DNA from 3 places in the Virgibacillus ainsalahensis genome. Region 1 is predicted to be linked to each of the others. Evidence: riboswitches for the same ligand, from Rfam matches in the RefSeq annotation. Region 1 holds a riboswitch; each other region holds the start of a gene.
What was found. Region 1 has a riboswitch for thiamine pyrophosphate ahead of thiW (energy coupling factor transporter S component ThiW). Riboswitches for the same ligand answer to the same signal wherever they lie in the genome.
Positions count from the first base shown of each region.

Region 1 (3,546 bases):
GCAGCTCCAAATGAGAGCAGCCCGTTTGCACTGAAGTTTATGACGACCTGGTTGGTCAAATGATGGATAAGCGGATTATTTTCTCTTACTTTGTTAATGATATTTGCATTCATTCTTTTACACCTGCTTTCCTTATAGCCCAATGATTAGTAGGACCGCTCCCGGCTCCAAGGGGGAATGCATGCCGGATAGCTTCTGTTACGAAATGCTTGCTTTGTTTTACGGCTTCTTTTAAAGATACTCCCTGACTTAAATAGGCAGTAATGGCAGCTGAATACGTGCAACCGGTCCCATGTGTGTTTTTAGTGTTGATTCGTTCAGCTGAAAAGGTATGGATGTTTGAGCCATCATATAAAAAATCGACAGCTTTTCCTTGCATGTGTCCGCCTTTAACTAAAGCAGCATCAGCACCGAACTTTTCTACAATTTGTTCTGCTGCCTGTTTCATATCATCTGTCGTTTCAATCGTTTCACCAGTGATAAATTCTGCTTCCGGGATATTAGGTGTCACCAGTGTTGTTAATGGCAAAAGATGCTGACATAAATATTGCTGGGCTTTTTGTTCAATTAACGCATCTCCACTTGTGGCAACCATGACAGGGTCCATGACATAAGGTGCCTGGATACGAACAACTTTTTCTGCGATGATTTCCATCATATCAATATTCGCAATCATTCCTGTTTTTAATGCATGAACAGGCAAATCGGAAATAACGGAGTCGATCTGTTGTTCAATCATCTCAATTGGCAGATGGTGGACATGCTGCACACCTGTTGTATTCTGTGCAACAACAGAAGTGATTACGGACATCCCATAGCTCTGTAATTCCTGGAAAGTTTTTAAATCTGCGTGGATTCCTGCTCCGCCACTGGGATCAGTGCCGGCTATTGTAAGTGCACAAGCGACATTTTTCATTTAATACATCCTCCTTTAATAGCGTAAAAGATTTTTGTTATTTATTTTTGAAATTAAAAACCAGCCAATGAGTGCGCCTGTAACGCTGCTCACAAGAAATGGCGGGATAAAGGCAAATGCACCAAGAGAACTCCCCATTAGAATAGCTGCAAAGGGGACGGCAAATAATGCCCCAACAATTCCACTGCCAAAAGCTTCTCCCACAGCTGCCCAGCCTTTTTTACCGAACTTTTTATAGAGATATCCAGCTAAAAACGCTCCGACCATGCCTCCAGGAAATGCCATTAATGTTCCAAGTCCCAGCATGTTACGAAGCAAACCGATCATAAATGCAATAATTACAGCAGGCCCAGGACCCAGCATGACTGCAGCCATAACATTGACCGCATGTTGAACAGGATATGCTCTTGCCACACCTGCAGGAAACCATACTAATTGTGCTGTGATTGTTCCGATAGCTACAAAAACAGCCATTGTTGTCATTAAACGAGTTCGATTCATTGTTTCTCCTCTCTCTATAGGCGCACAACGAAAAAAGCCAGATCCATGATGGACCTGGCTTTGATAAGCTGAAAATAGATTAGACTATAAATGTCTGACTACTTCCCTCCGCTGGTATAATCCAGATCAGGTCCATAAGAGTCGGAAAGTATCGTCGGCTTTCCTCTCAGCCCATGCATTCGGGCACCCCTAGTAGTTGTTTTTATTTAATTATCCTTTTTTAATCATAACAAACAAATATCCATTTGTCATATTAAGGCTTGAAAATTACTTCCCACTTTACTTTGAAATGTTACTGCTTGCATTTTTTCATATCCTTAAGTAAGTATTTATAAGAAGTTTCTCCTTCGTTTAGTATAATGAAACAAATAGTAGTATAGTAATCTCGTATGAGAAAATGGTATAAGTAAAGAAGCGGTCTAAGGAAAGGATGATTTCGTGACAGTCTTATCGATGGAAATAATAGAAAAGCATGATAAGGATACGCTTTTATTTCCTTCCTTTCATCTAAAGGTTAATAAATCGGAAATAACGGCGATTTACTCAACGTTGAATGTACGTCATACACTTTTGAATATGTTTACAGGTAAATCCTCCAACTTAGGAGGAGAAGTTTTGGTGAAGGATGAAAACATTACAAAAAATAAAGAGACATTTTTTAAGCAAATCGGTTTTTGCTTTTTTGAAGATGGGCTATATGGCCGGCTAACCGTAAAGGATCATTTCAAATTTTATAAGGAATTATACGATGCTGATCAAACGATTGATCAAATTCTGGAATTGACACAGTTGGGGGCCATAAAAAATTCAAAAGTAAACAGTCTATCTGTTTCTGAAAAACGGCGGGTTCATTTTTCACGTTTGTTGTTTCAAGATCCAGCTTTGTTTCTGCTAGAGGAACCTGACCTAAATACAGATATAGAAACAAAGCATGTATTAATAAATATCCTTAAGAAACTGCAGCAGGAAGGGAAGGCTATCCTTGTGTTGACTGGAAATATGGAAAGTGCAATTACTTTTGCCGATTCGGTTTACCGGTTGGATGAAGATGGGTTACGTCAGATTGAACTTGGTGGGGAGGAAGAGGGCAATTCAAATGAAGAAGTTGAGCCTGAACTTGAAAATGATGAGAAAGAACCGGAAACTGAGCCGATTCAATTTAATAAAATCCCAACAAAAGTAAACGAGAAGATTATCTTATTTGATCCACCGGAAATTGATTATATTGAGAGTAGTGAAGGACAATCAAATATTTACATAAAAGGGGAACCCTTTCCCAGTTTATTCACACTAAATGATTTGGAAAAACGATTACAACATTATGGTTTCTTCAGGTGCCATCGCTCCTACATTGTAAACCTGCAAAAAGTGCGGGAAGTAATCACATGGACACGAAACAGCTACAGTTTGATTCTTGAGGACAAAGAAAAATCGACCATCCCATTATCGAAAACAAAGATGGCGAAATTAAAGGATATGCTGGGCTTGAAATAAGCTCCATTCAACCCCTGATTTGCTCTTTTCACGGAAAATATGATGTTATTCTCTCCTATTTCTCCTATTCTAAAGTCACAAGTAAAAGTGATCAGTAGGGAGGAATAAGTTTGGAAAATGTGATTGAAGTAAAAGGTCTGGAAAAAAAGTTTAGGAATCAAGCGGCATTGGAAGATGTTAATTTTCATGTGGGGAAAGGGGAAACTTTTGGGTTTCTTGGTCCAAGTGGTTCAGGAAAAACCACAACCATCAAAATTCTGACTGGTCAACTCGCTCCGTCATCCGGGAGAGCATCTGTGTTTCATTTGGCGACTACATCGTTAAATAAACCGAAATATCGAAAAAAATTTGGCGTAATTACGGATAATAGTGGACTTTATAATCGGTTAACTATCTTTGATAATTTAAAGCTTTATAGCGATTTATACAATGTGTCGGCAGGTAGAATCAGTGAGGTGCTGGAAATGGTTAATCTAACCGCTGATTCTAAAAAGCAGGTGACAAAATTATCTAAAGGTATGCTGCAGCGTGTCCTCTTGGCAAGGGCTTTCCTGCATGAACCGGAGCTTCTCTTTCTGGATGAACCAACCTCAGCATTGGATCCTGCCAATTCCAGGCACATCCATGAAGGTCTG
Region 1 is NZ_AP043943.1:3,155,219-3,158,764, reverse strand. It holds gene thiM (hydroxyethylthiazole kinase) at 1-113, opposite strand, end outside; gene thiD (bifunctional hydroxymethylpyrimidine kinase/phosphomethylpyrimidine kinase) at 110-916, opposite strand; gene thiW (energy coupling factor transporter S component ThiW) at 932-1,417, opposite strand; TPP riboswitch at 1,504-1,618, opposite strand; gene ACZ427_RS15565 (LytTR family transcriptional regulator DNA-binding domain-containing protein) at 1,871-2,911, shown strand; gene ACZ427_RS15560 (ABC transporter ATP-binding protein) at 3,022-3,546, shown strand, end outside.

Region 2 (3,546 bases), 860 kb from region 1:
CTTTAGCCCACGCTATGGGGTTGAAAATCAAATGTTATACGAGCCGGGATTACGTAATAAAGAAGGGAAGACTTCGAAGATTGATACGCTTCATCACTATATCCAATTGAACAACCAGGAAAAAAGTGATGATGTCCTGGATGTGTCTGTCAAATAACCCCTATCTGAGGGAGGGCTCGATATGAATCCTTACCGTTTTGCTAGCGATTTTCAAGATAAACCGAGAAAAAAAGCGATATTTTAAGAAAACAAGCGTTGTGCCCGTTTTCATTTCATTTGTTTTCGTTTTCATGAGAAATGTTACCGATTCCACGGACTTTGTAAAAAACTCCCTTTTCTTCCATAATTAAAGTATCAAAAGAAAGGGGAGATAAACATGATGAAAAAAGTAAAAGAACTACTAAAGGATTCCATGGAATTGTATGTAGATGCTTATGAAAGACTTAACCGTCAGTAATTAAAAAAATAGAAAGGAAGTTGAGATTATATGAAAAAAGCAATTAAAAAACTGGAACAGTTCATCGATAAAAATGCAACATTTTACGGGGATTTCCACAGAAAAAGATAATCCACCAAATTTTTGGAAGTGAGGGTGTAATATGTCATTACCGATACAATATCAAAGTGATCCCAAAAACCGATTCTAAACGGTAAATAGAATCGGTTTTTCATATGTCTTCTTGACCTCCAGGTAATCCATTCCGTAATTCTCCCAATTATCTCCATACGCGTTCATAAAATTCATCCCCATTTTTTACTTTATATTATCCTGTATATGACAATTTACAATTAAAACATGATTAAGGCAGCAATGTTTTCTGATTTCATTAAAATTTTCTGATGCAAAAACCGAAATGGTGAAAATTATTTTTGTCTACTCATGTCTACTTTTGTAGAATCTATTGCATCATTTATTAAAAGTTGGCATAATATTTTTTGTTGGGTTTTTAAACAAACTAATATCTGAACCAATGAAAGCAGATGTAAGAAGGGAAGAAATATTGATGGAACAAATAATCGTAGCCGTACCATCCAACTTGCCAACAGATATTTTAATGAAAAAGAATGAAATGATTCAACTCGGGCTGGAGTATGGTTTGGCAAATGATCGAACAATAGAATGCAGCCAACAACTTGATAAACTTTTAAACAAGTATGCGACTGAAACACATAGTTAAAAAAACTGTTCAGTACCATTGAGCAAAAACCGAATTGTATAAAAGTTAGGAGGATACCATTATACTCCTAACTGAAAAAGGCAAGCCTGTTTGATTTCAGGCTTGCCTTACACATGTGGTATTTTCTTTTATGGCTATCATTAATTCTCCTGTGGTTTGGAGTCTGGTTCACCTTGTGGGTCGATATCCTGATTTGGATCATTCGATTTTTGCTTTTGTTCCAGGGAATCATCATTATGTTTGTTTTCTTTTTCTTGATTTGCCATGATATCACCTCATTCGCAGTATTGGATAGGATGTTGACTTTATGTATAATTTAACCGTTATCAGTAATGTTAAAACATGAATCGAAGTGTTCAATTAGCTGGATTGACGTGTAAGAATGCGTTTCTCGTAGGTTCAATGTGTACAAGGAAAAGATGTTTATTTTCAATAGCGTGAAGCCGCATCGAAAACGGTTACTTTACGAAAAGAATAATTATTGACAATTTTAGTACCAATGATATAATGCTACTAACAATTAAATAGAATCGATTCACTAGGGGTGCCTTTTAGAAGGGCTGAGATCAAAGTGTAACTTTGGGACTCTTTAAACCTGATACGGTTGATGCCGGCGTAGGGAAGTGAAAGAATGGATACGTCTATTCCTAATTTGAAGATAATATTACATTCAAACCACTTTCCTGACCAAAGGGAAGTGGTTTTTTACGTTTCTGCATGATTTTTAAGGAGGTGTTTCTGTCGATACTCGTAAAAAATCACCAGGAGAGCTTCATATCATCTCAACCGGTCAACAAACACCGGAAATCTTCGCTTCGATTGCTAAAATAATAAATCCATATGTGAATGTGTTTCACCTAAGGGAAAAATCATGGTCCGACATCAAACTGGTGGAAACAATAGAATTACTTGACTCAAAAGGCATCCAACCTGAAAAGATAATCGTAAATGATCGGATGGAAGTCGCTCATTCTATGAAAACACTGGGAGTGCAATTAGGTAAAAACAGCATGAATGTATCGGAGGTAAGAAGTCCTTACGACCACTTATGTATCGGCTGTTCCGTTCATTCGGTGGATGAGGCCCTTTTCGCTTCCAAACATGGCGCCGATTATTTACTGTACGGACATGTATATGAAACCCAATCCAAGCCCGGGCTGAAGCCAAATGGACTAAAGGGGTTGAAAGATGTGGTCCAGCATGTAAGCACACCAGTTATTGCCATTGGTGGTATAACACCTGAAAACACACCAGATATCATCAAAAGTGGTGCAAGTGGAATCGCAGTATTATCTGGTGTTTTATTAGCAAATGATCCGATGAAAAACGTAATCGCATATCGCAAAGCATTAAGAAAGGTGGCTGATGATGAAAAAACGTTATGATGCAGTGGTTGTAGGCGGGGGTGTAATTGGTTGTTCGATTGCCTTTCAATTAAGTAAACGTGACTATCACGTACTGGTTATTGAAAAAGAAAGAATCGCACAAAAAGCGTCACGTGCTGCTGCCGGCATGCTAGGAGCTCAGAATGAAATTACAGAAGATAGTCCACTGTTCTCCATGGCACGAAGAAGCAGGGAAATGTTTCCTGAATTGGCAGAAGAGTTAAAATTACTTTCCGGTATTGATATTGAACTGCTGCAAAGCGGAATTTTACGAGTGGCTCAATCTGATGAAGAAATGGAAAACTTAAAAAAGATCGCTTCATTTCAAGAAATGAAGGGAGAAACCGCAGAATTACTGAATACGGCACAGGTACAAGCGAGAGAGCCGGAAATTTCCGGTACTGTTGCAGGTGGTTTGTACATGCCGCGTGATGGACAGGTTTCAGCACCGCTTTTCTCACAAGCATTAGCAAAATCTGCAGCTGTTTTAGGGGCGGAATTTCTTGAATATACAGAAGTAATTGATTTCGTGAAGGAAAATGGCAGTGTTTCCGGTGTGAGAACTGGAACGGATATATTCTTTGCGGATGAAGTTATTGTGGCAGGTGGACCGTGGAGCAGCCAAATTATCGAGAAAACCGGGTTAACCTTAAATGCACATCCAGTAAAAGGAGAATGTTTATCCGTTCACCATCATGGACGCATTGTAACATCAAGTATTTTTTCGTCCGATGGATATATCGTTCCGAAATCAGGCGGGAGCCTAATAATAGGGGCAACACAAAAACCCGATACATTTGACGAATCAGTTGAATTGACGAGCGTCTACCAGCTGATAAATAATGCTATGAAAATTATCCCGGCACTAAAATCGGCTACATGGGAAAAAGCGTGGGCAGGTATTCGTCCACAAACGGGGGATGGCTTGCCCTATCTGGGGAGGGACCCTGATTTAGGCGGCTTATCCATCGCAACGGGGCATT
Region 2 is NZ_AP043943.1:2,296,131-2,299,676, reverse strand. It holds gene ACZ427_RS11210 (hypothetical protein) at 32-157, shown strand; gene ACZ427_RS11205 (aspartyl-phosphate phosphatase Spo0E family protein) at 972-1,178, shown strand; gene ACZ427_RS11200 (hypothetical protein) at 1,319-1,444, opposite strand; TPP riboswitch at 1,709-1,817, shown strand; gene ACZ427_RS11195 (thiamine phosphate synthase) at 2,021-2,563, shown strand; gene thiO (glycine oxidase ThiO) at 2,544-3,546, shown strand, end outside.
Region 2: linked by a shared signal. The riboswitch ahead of ACZ427_RS11195 (thiamine phosphate synthase) and the one ahead of thiW (energy coupling factor transporter S component ThiW) in region 1 are both predicted to bind thiamine pyrophosphate.

Region 3 (3,546 bases), 1.5 Mb from region 1:
TCCGAGAAGAACAAAACCATTGTCCGTCTGATAACCGATATCCTCAGTCAAAATTCCAATACAGGAATTCCAATTAGCTAAATCATAATGGGCAAGCACACCAACTTCTCCATCTTTCATCGGCTGCAATGTATCTGGATCAAGAACGAGCGTCTTTACCCATGCCGGGGTCAACTTTTCCAAATTGGGCTCTCGAGCTGTTACTTCATAAATTTGCGAACTTAATTCCGTCATTCCATACATGTTAATACAGCTGTTTTTATCAACATCAAATGTCCTCACAAAAGATTCATACACTTCATTTCGAGGCATCTCACGGGATTTTCCTTTAAAGCCGCCTGTATCAAATATCCGACTACCTTCTGTAAGTTGGAACGTGAGACCGTTCTCCCTGCAATAATCTAAAAAGTGAACATAAGCGGAAGAAGCGCCCATCAGTAAAACAGGTTCTTGTTTCTTTTCACTTTCTTTTAAAGCTGTGGTCAATGCCTCCATATCAAGCCCGTCTTCTTTGAAAAAATAATTGCTGTCTTCTTTACCAAAATGCTTAACCGCCATCGTCAAATAGCGGGACAAGGAAGACTGTTGATTCAAGTCTTCAGCAGGAGAGATCACATAAATGGTCATTGCCTTTTGATCTGGTAAAACAAATTGATTAAACGCAGTCTTCATCGATGTATCCCATACTTCTAAAGTAGGATGAATATGTTGTCCCTGTTTCTGAGCATTTGTCGTGCCACTAGTCAAAAACACAGCTTCGGGTTCATTTGTTGACTCACAGGATAAAGTTAACTCCTTAAATGCTTGGATTGGCAAAGCAGGAATCTCCTGCCAGTGTTGGATCGTCAGGGGTGTTTTCCTCCTTTTTTGGCAATATTTTTTATATGGAAGGTTGTATTCGAATTGGTAAGAGAATAGTTTTAATGCCAACGCTTGAAAGTCTGTTTCCTCTACATCCGATTTGTTAATATAAGAAAGAATTTGATCAATAATCTGCTTTGTCTGTTGTCTCATTATTTTTTTCCTCCTTTTTTAAAACTGAACCAACCCGGGAGCTGAATCAGTATAAGTTGTAATATAATCGCACTTACTCCTCCGACTAAAATGGTGTTACCAAGAAAATCACCCACTCCGCCTTCAACCTTCACAAAAAAGTCCGGTAAGGCAATAGCCAATAAAATGGAAAGGCCGGCAATCATAAAGTTTGCGTCCGTCTTTTTCATCCCGCCTAGAATATTCAGTCCCGTGAAAATGAGCGACGCGGCAGCCGGTAAAAAGATTCCTCCTACCACAGCATGTGGCGTTACAGCTAGTAACGCACCTGCTTTCGGTACAAAGCCTAATACAAGGAAAATAACTGCAGCTACTTTTACAGCATGGCGCGATCCTACGCCTGTCAAGCGAATTAAACCAACGTTTTGACCGTAAGCCGTAGTCGGGAACCCTCCGATTAGTGTAGATGCCAACGAACCTATAGACTCCCCGGCAAACCCGCCACGAATCCGCTTGTCATCCAACTTTACATCAACCATTTCAGCAGCGGCATGATAAACCCCCATCGCCTCAATTACTGCCACGATGTAAGCAAAAAAGAAAGCACCGAACGTGACCCAATCAAACGTAAGTGCACCATAGGGAAGAAAATGCGGTAAACCGATCCAACCGCTCTCGGTGATAACAGAAAAATCAATATACCCAAGCATAAGCCCGATGAGATCCCCTATTACCAGGGCAATTAAGAATGAATAAGAACGTAACTTTCCTTGGCCAAAATTGGACAATAAAAGGACAATGAGTGACGTAGCGATCGACATCGTTAAAATTCCACCGTCAAGAAATGTTTCCGAACTAGAGGTTCCGCCTAAAAATAACTCTAAAGTAAAACTAGAAAGGGCAACTCCTACGATAAAAATTACGGTTCCGGTGACAACCGGGGTGAAGAAGGACTTCATCCGGCTTAACATACCGGTGATTGCCAAAAAGAAAACAATAATAGCACTTACAATAATCCCACCACCCGCAGCCGCTAAATTCCCCGATTTACCAGCACTGATTATCAGTGCATCAAAAGCTGCTGATGGACCTTGAATGACAGGCAAACGGACGAATTTCGTCGCTTGAATCAGCGTAACGAGACCCGCGGCAATAAAGATTGCATTTACCATATTGGCTGATAACCCCAATGGTAAACCGATTAAAGCTGCAACATAAATCGGATCAAGCCAGACGTTGGATACAAAAACATGCTGCAAACCAAAGAGGAAACCTTTTGCAGGTGAAAGTTTTTCTTCCACCCCCACTGTTACAGTCGCACCCTTTTTTTCTAGCACCATCTCTAAATCCCCCTAATATACAAAAAAGCCACCCGTGGTAGTGGGTGACTTCTATTTAGGAAGAAATATGAGAAGAAATTTCAACAAATAATAGATTCACTCCACTTCCCTACGCTAGTACAAACTAGATCAGGTTCTAAGGGTCGAAAGTTCTTCTCTCAGCATATAGCTCCCCTAGTGGTGATGACATTTTTATTTTTTTATAGAATACTACATAACTTCAAAATTAGTAAGTGGTCAGATACTGCTCTCTCTCCCAAGGATGTACGGTAGTTCTAAACATATCCCACTCAATTTCCTTTGCCTCTATAAAGTGTTCATATAAGTGTTCCCCCATTGCTTTTACAATTACCTCATTTTTCTGTAATTCTTCCAATGCACCTAATAAAGTCGAAGGTAAATCTTTAATGCCATTTTCTTCTCTTTCCTCTTTCGTCATTACGTAAATGTTGCGGTCTACAGGGCTTGGTGGTGTTAGTTTATTTTCCACACCATCCAAACCGGCAGCAAGTAATACAGCCAATGCTAAATATGGATTGGCAGAAGGATCGACACTTCTTGCTTCAATTCTTGTACTGACCCCTCTTGACTTAGGAACGCGGACTAACGGGCTTCTGTTTGATGCAGACCATGCCACGTAAGATGGCGCTTCAAAACCAGGAACAAGTCGTTTGTAAGAATTAACTGTAGGGTTGGTTACAGCGGTAAAGTTAGTTGCGTGTTTAATAACCCCAGCAGTAAATTGGTATGCCACGTCACTTAACTGTAATTCCCCTTTTGTATCAAAAAACGCGTTTTCTCCATTTTTAAATAAAGACATATTAACATGCATTCCTGAGCCGTTTACACCAAATAGAGGTTTGGGCATAAATGTTGCATGTAAGTTATGTTTTCTCGCAATCGTTTTTACAACTAATTTAAATGTCTGGATATCATCCGCGTGTCGTATGGCATCTGCATATTTAAAATCAATTTCATGCTGTCCCGGAGCCACTTCATGGTGAGATGCCTCAATTTCAAATCCCATATCCTCCAATTCCAGAACAATGTCTCTTCTACAGTTTTCTCCTAGGTCTGTAGGGGCTAAATCGAAATAACCTCCATGGTCATTAAGGTCTAATGAAGGATCACCGTTTTCATCCAATTTGAACAAAAAGAATTCCGGTTCTGTCCCAATATTAAAAGCGTCAAAGCCCAGTTCTTCCATTTTCTT
Region 3 is NZ_AP043943.1:1,605,392-1,608,937, reverse strand. It holds gene ACZ427_RS07660 (LuxE/PaaK family acyltransferase) at 1-1,014, opposite strand, end outside; gene ACZ427_RS07655 (solute carrier family 23 protein) at 1,014-2,333, opposite strand; TPP riboswitch at 2,423-2,519, opposite strand; gene glnA (type I glutamate--ammonia ligase) at 2,560-3,546, opposite strand, start outside.
Region 3: linked by a shared signal. The riboswitch ahead of ACZ427_RS07655 (solute carrier family 23 protein) and the one ahead of thiW (energy coupling factor transporter S component ThiW) in region 1 are both predicted to bind thiamine pyrophosphate.